Regions from separate parts of the Streptomyces sp. NPDC006655 genome, predicted to be linked through region 1. Evidence: riboswitches for the same ligand, from Rfam matches in the RefSeq annotation. Region 1 holds a riboswitch; each other region holds the start of a gene.

Region 1 (3,269 bases):
CCACGCGTGCACGGCGAGGATCGCGCCGACCGCGACGAACTGGACGATCGTGAGGACGGCGGCCGTGGAGAGGTCGAAGATCTCGGAGGTCTGCCGGTAGATCTCCACTTCGAGGGTGGCGAAGGTGGGGCCGCCGAGGATCTGCACCACGCCGAAGGAGGTGAAGGTGAACAGGAAGACCATCAGCGCGGCGGCGGCCACGGCGGGCGCGAGCGCGGGCAGGGTGACCTTGCGCCAGGCGGCCGCCGGCGAGACGCCGAGCATCCGTGCGGCCTCCTCCTGGCGTGGGTCGAGTTGCGACCACAGCCCGCCCACGGTGCGCACGACCACCGCGTAGTTGAAGAAGACGTGCGCCAGCAGGATGGCCCAGACGGTGGTGTCGAGCCGTACGCCCCACCACTCCTCCAGCAGACCGCCCCGCCCGACGAGCGCGAGGAAGGCGGTCCCCACCACGACCGTCGGCAGGACGAAGGGGACCGTCACGACAGCCCGCAGCACCTGCTTGCCCGGGAAGTCGAGGCGGGCGAAGACGTAGGCCGCGGGCAGCGCCACCAGCAGGGTGAGCGCGGTCGAGGCGAGCGCCTGCCAGGTGGTGAACCACAGCACGTGCCGGATGTCGGACTGCCCGACGACCTCGGTGATCCGCCCGAACCGCCAGCCGGCGTCGGTCTTCAGGCCCCGGGCGACGATCGCCGCGACCGGCCAGGCGAAGAAGACCGCGAAGAACGCGACGGGCAGGAGCATCAGCCCGAGCCGCGCCGCGCCCGCCCGCCGGCCGGCGCTCACTTCAGTACGAGTGACGTCCACGTCTTGACCCACTGGTCACGGTTGGCGGCGATCTTGTCGGGCGCCATGGTCGCGGGGTCCTGCGCGGCAGGACCGTACTCGGTGAACTCGGCGGGCACCGCGGCCCCCTTGACCACCGGGTACACGAACATGTTGAGCGGCATGTCCTGCTGGAACTCCTTGGAGACCAGGAAGTCGATGAGCGCCTTGCCGCCCTTGGTGTTCCCGGCGTTGCTCAGCAGACCGGCGAACTCGATCTGCCGGAAGCAGGTGCCGGTGGCGACACCGGTGGGGGCGGTGCTGGGCTTCGGGTCGGCGTAGATGACCTCGGCGGGCGGCGAGGAGGCGTACGACACGACGAGCGGCCGGTCGCCCTTGGCCTTCTTGCCGCCGGCCGAACCGGAGAACTCCTCGTTGTAGGCCTGCTCCCAGCCGTCGACGACCTTCACGCCGTTGGCCTTGAGCTTCTTCCAGTAGTCCGGCCACCCGCCGTCCCCGTACCGGGCGGCGGAGCCGAGCAGGAACCCGAGGCCCGGCGAGGAGGTGGCGGCGTTCTCCGTGACGAGGAGGTTCTTGTACTGCGGCTTGACGAGATCGGCGTACGACGTGGGTGGGGTCAGCTTGTGCCGGCTGAAGTACGCCTTGTCGTAGTTCACGCAGATGTCGCCGTAGTCGATGGGCGTCACCCGGTGCTTTGCGGCGTCGAGCTGGTACGCCGCACCGACCTGGCCCAGGCCCTTGGCCTCGTACGGCTGGAACAACCCGTTGTCGAGCGCCCTGGACAGCAGGGTGTTGTCGACGCCGAAGAAGACGTCGCCCTGGGGGTTGTCCTTGGTCAGGATCGCCTTGTTGACGGCCTGTCCGGCGTCGCCGTCCTTGAGGACCCTCACCCGGTAGCCGGACTGCTTCTCGAAGTCCTTGAGCACGTTCTTGGAGACGGCCCACGAGTCGTGGCTGACCAGGGTGACGGTCTTGGAGTCGGCGCCGGTGCCCGTCGACGAGCACGCGGACAGCGTGACGAGACCGAGCCCGACGGCCGCGGCCACGAGGGTTCTGGTGTGCACTGGTGTTTTCCTCCTGGGGTGGACCAGGAAGAGACGCGGCCCTGCCCGTGAGCACGGGGCTCGCGGGCAGGGCGCAACAGCTTGAGTGATGACCGAACTTCCTACCCAGAATGACCTGGGCGAGGTTCAGAGGGTCTGCGGCCCGATCGCCGCACTCTCAGCGCTGTGGCGCTCCCCTGTCGGAATATGAAGATGTACCTGCGGCCCTCAGATTACCGCTCGGTGGCCGCGAGCTGACCACAGGCCCCGTCGATCTCCTGACCACGGGTGTCCCGGATGGTGACGGGCACCCCGTGCGCGGCGATCGCCTCGACGAACGCCTTCTCGTCCTCGGGCCGCGAGGCGGTCCACTTGGAGCCCGGGGTGGGGTTCAGGGGGATGAGGTTGACGTGCACGGGCTTGCCCTTGAGCAGCCGGCCGAGCCGGTCACCGCGCCACGCCTGGTCGTTGATGTCCCGGATGAGCGCGTACTCGATGGACAGCCGGCGGCCGCTCTTCTCCACGTACTCGAACCCGGCGTCGAGGACCTCGCGCACCTTCCACCGGGTGTTGACCGGGACGAGGGTGTCGCGCAGTTCGTCGTCGGGGGCGTGCAGGGAGATCGCGAGCCGGCACTTGAAGCCCTCGTCGGCGAACCGGTGGATGGCCGGGACGAGTCCGACGGTGGAGACGGTGATCCCGCGCTGCGAGAGGCCGAGTCCGTCGGGCGCCGGGTCGGTCAGCGCCCGGATGGCGCCGACCACCCGCTTGTAGTTGGCGAGCGGTTCGCCCATCCCCATGAAGACGATGTTGGAGAGCCGCGCCGGTCCTCCGGGGACGTCCCCGTCCCGGAGCGCCCGCATACCGTCGACGATCTGGTGGACGATCTCGGCGGTGGACAGGTTCCGGTCCAGACCCGCCTGCCCGGTCGCGCAGAACGGGCAGTTCATCCCGCACCCCGCCTGCGAGCTGATGCACATGGTCACCCGGTCCGGGTAGCGCATCAGCACCGACTCGACGAGCGTGCCGTCGAACAGCCGCCACAGCGTCTTGCGGGTGGTGCCCTCGTCCGTGGACAGATGCCGTACGACGGTCATCAGCTCCGGGAACAGGGCCTCCCGCAGCTTGTCCCGGGAGCCGGCCGGGATGTCCGTCCACTGCTCGGGGTCGTGCGCGTACCGCGCGAAGTAGTGCTGCGAGAGCTGCTTGGCACGGAACGGCTTCTCCCCGGCCTCGGCCACCGCGTCCTTGCGCTCGGCGGGCGAGAGGTCGGCGAGATGCCGCGGCGGCTTCTTGGCTCCGCGCGGGGCGACGAAAGTGAGTTCTCCGGGCTTGGGCATGGTGGTACCAGTGTCGCAGATCCACTCGGGTGGCCTGCGGCTGTCGGCTGCTGGAACTGCCGCTGGCGGTCATCACCGGTCGTCGCTGATCGGCTGCGGA
Region 2 (3,269 bases), on a different contig from region 1:
GGCCTCGGGGTCCATACGGGTGGTCGCCTCGATCAGCCGTCGCCCCTGGGCCAGGTCTCGGGGGCGGCCTACCGCCAGGAGGGCCGCCAGGCGGTCGTCGCGGAGCCAGCAGACGCTCCATGCCGGGCCCGTCGGGTCGCCGCGCCAGATCATCCGGTCGGCGGACGCGTGGTGACCCGCGTACTGGACGAAGCGGCCGAACTGTTCGGACCAGAAGTACGGCACCGGGTCGTAGACGGCGTCGGACTCGCCGAGGATGTTGGCGGCCACCGTGCGCGGCCCCTGGAGGGCGTTGTCCCAGTGATGGATCAGCAGGCGTTCGCCGTAGCGGCCGGACGGGAAGGACGCGCAGTCGCCGACGGCGTAGACGTCCGGCGCGCCGGCGCGCAGACGGTCGTCGGCGACCACGTCGCCGTGGGCACCCAGCTCGATGCCGGAGCCGGCCAGCCAGCCGGTGGCGGGGCGGGCGCCGATGCCGACCACGACGGCGCCCGCGGGGACCCGCGTGCCGTCGTCGAGGACCACCGCACCGGGTTCGACGCGCGCCACGCGCGCGTGCGTGCGCAGTTCGGTGCCGCTGTCGGCGTACCAGGCGGTCATCGGCGCGGCGACGTCGGCGGGCAGGGCTCCCGCGAGCGGCCGGTCGGCGGCCTCCACGACGGTCACCGCGCAGCCGGCGGCACGCGCGGCGGTGGCGAACTCGGCGCCGATCCAGCCCGCACCGACCACCACGATGTCGTGCTGCCGGGCGAGCACCGGCCGCAGCCGCTCGGCGTCGTCCAGGGTGCGCAGCAGGTGGACGCCGGGCACCCCCTCGGTGCCGGGCAGCCTGATCGGCTCGGCGCCGGTCGCGAGCACCAGGACGTCGTACGGCACCGGTCCCGCCTCGGTGTCCAGCTCGTGGTCGGCGGTGCGCACGCCGACCGCCTCGCGGCCCAGCGCCAGCTCGATGCCGAGCGCCTCGAAGTCGACCTCGAAGGCCGAGCCCTCCGCCTTGCCGAGCAGCACGGCCTTGGAGAGCGGCGGCCGGTCGTACGGCTGGTGCGGCTCGGCGCCGATCAGCGTGACCGTGCCCGTGAATCCCCGCTCGCGCAGGGCGACGGCGGTCTGCACCCCGGCCATGCCCGCGCCCACGACGACCACGCGCCGCTCCTGTGACGTGCCCTGTCGCTGCGTCTGCCCGCTCACCTGATCACCATGGACAAGAACGATAGACAACTGACAAAGAGTCAGTCAGGGGGCGTGCCGCGTGACCTGTTGCACAGCGCCCGGCGAGGGCGTCCTTACCGCGCCGGACGACTCGGGCTAGGGTGGCGGACGTACAAGCACACGCGGGAGCCCGGACGCACCGGGCTGAGAGGGAGGCTGGCGGCCTCCGACCGTACGAACCTGATCCGGGTCATGCCGGCGAAGGGAGGGGCTGGACGCCCATGTCCTCACGTACGTCCGACGTCCTCGTCATCGGGGGCGGGATCATCGGCCTGGTCACGGCCTGGCGGGCGGCTCAGCGCGGGCTCGCCACCACCGTGGTCGACCCGGCGCCCGGCGGCGGGGCCGCGCAGGTCGCGGCGGGGATGCTGGCCGCGGTCACCGAGCTGCACCACGGCGAGCAGACCCTGCTGGGGCTCAACCTGGCCTCCGCCCGCCGTTATCCCGGCTTCGCCGCCGAGCTGACCGAGCTGACCGGCCAGGACCTCGGCTACCGGCGCTGCGGCACGCTCGCGGTCGCCCTGGACGCCGACGACCGGGCCCACCTGCGGGAACTGCACGCCCTGCAACGGCAGTCGGGGCTCGACTCGGAGTGGCTGTCCGGGCGGGAGTGCCGACGCCTGGAGCCGATGCTGGCGCCCGGGGTGCGCGGCGGGCTGCGGGTCGACGGCGACCACCAGATCGACCCGCGCCGGCTGGCGGCCGCCCTGGTCACGGCGTGCGAGCGGGCCGGTGTGGCCTTCGACCGCGACTGGGCCGAGCGACTGGACGTCGTACGGGAGCGGGCGGCCGGCGTCGTCACGCGCGCGGGACGGACGCTGGGCGCCGGGCAGGTGGTGCTGGCGGGCGGGAGCCTGAGCGGGCGGCTGGCCGGGGTGCCCGACGACGTGCTGCCGCCGGTGCGGCCCGTGAAGGGGCAGGTGCTGCGGCTGACGGTGCCGCCGCGTCACAGGCCGTTCCTCAGCCGGACCGTGCGGGCCGTGGTGCGCGGCGGCAGTGTCTACCTGGTGCCCAGGGAGAACGGCGAGCTGGTCGTCGGCGCGACCAGCGAGGAGCTGGGCTGGGACACGACCGTCACGGCGGGCGGTGTCTACGAGCTGCTGCGGGACGCCCACGAGCTGGTGCCCGGCCTCACCGAGCTGCCGCTGACCGAGACCCGGGCCGGGCTGCGCCCCGGCTCCCCCGACAACGCGCCGCTGCTCGGTCCGACCCGCCTCGACGGGCTGCTGCTGGCCACCGGGCACTACCGCAACGGGGTGCTGCTCACGCCGGTCACGGGGGACGTGATGGCGGAGCTGCTGGCCGGCGGCGAGCTGCCGGCGGAGGCCCGTCCGTTCACGCCCAGGCGCTTCGGCCCCGTTCTCGACGCACTCGTGGAGCAGACCGCATGAACATCTCCGTCAACGGGGAGCGCCGGGAGATCGCCCCGGGCACCGCTCTCGACACGCTCGTGAAGTCCCTGACGGCCGCGCCGTCCGGGGTGGCCGCGGCCGTCAACGAGACCGTCGTACCGCGTGCGCAGTGGCCGGCGACGGGTCTCGCCGAGGGCGACCGGGTGGAAGTCCTGACCGCCGTGCAGGGAGGCTGAGCGCCGTGGCCGACGATCCTTTCGTGCTGGGGGGTACGACCTTCTCCTCCCGGTTGATCATGGGTACCGGGGGTGCGCCCAGCCTGGAGGTGCTGGAGCGGGCGCTCGTCGCGTCCGGGACGGAGCTGACCACGGTCGCGATGCGGCGGGTGGACCCGGGGGTACGGGGTTCCGTGCTGTCGGTGCTCGAACGGCTGGGGATCGGGGTGCTGCCGAACACGGCGGGGTGCTTCACCGCCGGGGAGGCGGTGCTGACCGCCCGGCTGGCGCGGGAGGCGCTGGGGACCTCGCTGGTGAAACTGGAGGTCATCGCCGACGAGCGGACGCTGCTGCCGGATCCGGTGGAGCTGCTGGACGCGGCGGAGACGCTGGTGGACGACGGGTTCACGGTGCTGCCGTACACCAACGACGATCCGGTGCTGGCGCGGAAACTGGAGGACGTGGGGTGCGCGGCGGTGATGCCGCTGGGGTC
Region 3 (3,269 bases), on a different contig from region 1:
GCGATCATCGCGGCACCGATACCGGAGGTGATGTGGTCGTACGCCGGTGCGACGTCCGTGGTCAGCGGGCCGAGCGTATAGAACGGAGCTTCATCGCAGATCTCCTGCTGAAGGTCGATGTTCTCCTTGATCTTGTGCATCGGGACGTGGCCCGGGCCCTCGATCATGGTCTGTACGTTGAAACGCCTGGCGATCCGGTTGAGTTCCCCGAGCGTGCGGAGTTCCGCGAACTGTGCCTCGTCGTTGGCGTCCGCGATGGAGCCGGGGCGCAGGCCGTCCCCCAGCGAGTACGTGACGTCGTAGGAGGCGAGGATCTCGCAGAGTTCCTCGAAGTTCTCGTACAGAAACGATTCCTTGTGGTGTGCGAGACACCAGGCCGCCATGATCGACCCACCGCGCGAGACGATGCCGGTCTTGCGATTCGCCGTGAGCGGGACGAACGGCAGCCGGACGCCCGCGTGGACGGTCATGTAGTCCACGCCCTGCTCGGCCTGTTCGATGACCGTGTCCTTGTAGATCTCCCAGGTCAGCTCCTCGGCCCGGCCGTCCACCTTCTCCAGGGCCTGGTAGAGCGGCACCGTGCCGATGGGGACGGGGGAGTTGCGCAGCACCCACTCACGGGTGGTGTGGATGTTGCGGCCGGTGGAGAGGTCCATGACCGTGTCGGCGCCCCAGCGGGTCGCCCAGGTCATCTTCTCCACCTCCTCCTCGATGGAGGAGGTGACCGCCGAGTTGCCGATGTTGGCGTTGACCTTCACCAGGAACCGCTTACCGATGATCATCGGCTCGATCTCCGGGTGGTTGACGTTGGCCGGCAGCACAGCCCGCCCCGCCGCGATCTCCGCACGGACGACCTCCGGCGCGACGTTCTCCCGGATGGCCACGTACTCCATCTCGGGCGAGATCTCGCCGCGGCGCGCGTACGCGAGCTGGGTGACCGCCTCTCCGGCCCGGCCCCGGCGCGGCTGGCGCGGACGTCCCGGGAAGACCGCGTCCAGGTTGCGCAGACCGCCGCGCGGTGCGGTGTGCTTGATCCCGTCGTCCTCGGGACGGACCGGCCGGCCCGCGTACTCCTCGGTGTCACCGCGGGCGATGATCCAGTTCTCCCGCAACGGGGGCAGTCCCCGGCGGACGTCGGTCTCGACGAGCGGATCGGTGTACGGGCCCGAGGTGTCGTAGAGGGTGACCGACTGCCCGTTGGTGAGGTGCACTTGACGGACCGGCACTCGCAGGTCGGGGCGCGAGCCCTCGACATACCCCTTGTGCCAGCCCACGGACTTCCCGGCCTCGCGTGGCGTTTCGCCCCTGGAGGGCTGTTCGTCCTGGTTGGAGACAGGCGTGCGTGCGTCCTTGTTGGCCATGAGACCTACTCCCTACGCCGGCATTACCCGGTAACAGGTTCGGCGGTCGACGCAGCGGCTTCCGTCGAGCGGTGTTCCCTGTGGAAGTTCACTTGTTCCACGTGAAACATCGCGAATACGGAGGTCAGCGCCCTCTCAGCCCGGTGCTCCGAGCTCCCGCGTGTGCAAAGGTGCCTCCACGCTAGCGTCAATTCGGGCGCGGTGAACAGGGGGCCCCTGCCGTTCTTGCGATGATCGGGCGGTGACCACGACACAGCAGCCCCCCTATCCGCCTCCCGACCCACGGCGCGGCAACGGCGCGGCAGGGGACGGCGGACCGGGCCGGGGTGGCCACGGTGCCGGTGCCGGACATGCCGAGTACGGACACGGGTCCGGCCAGGAGCACGCTCATGGGCACGCTCCTGATCGGACGGCCGGTGCCGGTCACGACCATGGACACGGCGGAGCCGGTGGCGGGCACGGCCACTCGCACAGCCATGGTCCCGCCGCACCCGTCTCGAAGCATCTGCGCAAGGTCATCGCGGCGATCCTGATTCCCTTCACCGCCGCGGTGGTGGTCGGCCTGGTCGTGCTGTGGCCCGGCGGCGCCCCGCCGCACGAGCGCACCGGTGTCGGTTTCGACCGGCAGACGCAGGCGGCCACGGTCGCCAAGGTCGTCTCGGTCAGCTGCAAGTCGGTCAACGCCTCGGGAGGCGGTTCGGCCGGTGACCTCTCGACCACCGGCGGAGGGACCGGCAAGCAGGAGGACGGTGGCACCTGCAAGAAGGCCACGGTCCGGGTCGACACCGGCAAGGACAGGGGCCGCACCTTCACCGAGATCGTGCAGCCCGACCAGTCACGGCAGTTGCACCAGGGCGAGAAAGTCGTCGTCGCCTACGAGCCCTCGGCACCGAAGGACCTGCAGTACTCGGTCACCGATGTGAACCGGAAGTTCCCGATGGCGCTGCTGGCCGGGATCTTCGCGCTCGCCGTCGTGGTGGTGGGCCGGCTGCGCGGGGTGATGGCGTTGGTCGCGCTGGCCGTCAGCTTCATGGTGCTGACCCTGTTCATCCTGCCGGCGATCCTGCAGGGCTCGAATCCGCTGCTGGTGGCGGTGGTCGGGTCGAGCGCCATCATGCTGATCGCTCTGTACATGTGTCATGGCCTGTCGGCCCGTACCTCCGTGGCGGTGCTCGGCACACTGGTCTCGCTGTGCCTGATCGGCCTGCTCGGCTCCGAGTTCATCGACTGGGCGGCGCTCACCGGCAACACCGACGACAACACCGGGCTGATCCACGGCCTGTACCCGTCGATCGACATGAGCGGTCTGCTGCTGGCCGGCGTCATCATCGGTTCGCTGGGCGTGCTGGACGACGTGACGGTGACCCAGACGTCGGCCGTCTGGGAACTGCACGAGGCCAACCCGACGATGGGCTGGCGCGGGCTGTACCGGGCGGGCATCCGCATCGGCCGCGACCACATCGCCTCCGTCGTCAACACCCTGGTGCTGGCCTATGCGGGCGCGGCGCTGCCGCTGCTGCTCCTCTTCTCCATCGCGCAGAGCAGCGTGACGACGGTCGCCAACAGTGAGCTGGTGGCCGAGGAGGTCGTGCGCACCCTGGTCGGCTCGATCGGCCTGGTGGCCTCGGTACCGGTCACCACGCTGCTGGCGGCCCTGGTGGTGTCGGCCGACCGGCCGGGCACGGAGGCGATCGCGGCCGTGGGGACTCCGGCGCGCGGCGGACGGGGGCGGCGCCGGAAGCACTGACGGCGTGCCCGGAAGCGCCGACGAAGTCACAGGAGCACGCAGAAGCGTTCCTGCGTGTTCTCGTCCGGCTCGGGTGGAGGGACCTTCCCCCATGGCCACGGCGTCTCAGCCGGCGCTCTGCTCCTCGGCCAGGATGCGGTCCAGGGCTTCGTCCAGATGGG

Evidence for each region. A riboswitch is a leader RNA that binds a small molecule or an ion and turns the genes downstream of it on or off. The one in region 1 is predicted to bind thiamine pyrophosphate.
Region 2: it holds a riboswitch for thiamine pyrophosphate, as region 1 does, so the genes downstream of both, thiO (glycine oxidase ThiO) here and AB0958_RS20485 (thiamine ABC transporter substrate-binding protein) in region 1, are expected to answer to the same signal.
Region 3: it holds a riboswitch for thiamine pyrophosphate, as region 1 does, so the genes downstream of both, thiC (phosphomethylpyrimidine synthase ThiC) here and AB0958_RS20485 (thiamine ABC transporter substrate-binding protein) in region 1, are expected to answer to the same signal.

What each region holds. Positions count from the first base shown of each region.
Region 1 is NZ_JBEYJU010000033.1:2,009-5,277, forward strand. Features, by position in the region: gene AB0958_RS20480 (iron ABC transporter permease) at 1-744, opposite strand, end outside; gene AB0958_RS20485 (thiamine ABC transporter substrate-binding protein) at 783-1,850, opposite strand; TPP riboswitch at 1,931-2,038, opposite strand; gene rlmN (23S rRNA (adenine(2503)-C(2))-methyltransferase RlmN) at 2,063-3,169, opposite strand.
Region 2 is NZ_JBEYJU010000003.1:160,473-163,741, forward strand. Features, by position in the region: gene AB0958_RS02835 (FAD-dependent oxidoreductase) at 1-1,188, opposite strand, end outside; TPP riboswitch at 1,322-1,433, shown strand; gene thiO (glycine oxidase ThiO) at 1,431-2,600, shown strand; gene thiS (sulfur carrier protein ThiS) at 2,597-2,797, shown strand; gene AB0958_RS02850 (thiazole synthase) at 2,803-3,269, shown strand, end outside.
Region 3 is NZ_JBEYJU010000011.1:761-4,029, forward strand. Features, by position in the region: gene thiC (phosphomethylpyrimidine synthase ThiC) at 1-1,361, opposite strand, end outside; TPP riboswitch at 1,354-1,531, opposite strand; gene AB0958_RS08860 (YibE/F family protein) at 1,603-3,108, shown strand; gene AB0958_RS08865 (SsgA family sporulation/cell division regulator) at 3,214-3,269, opposite strand, start outside.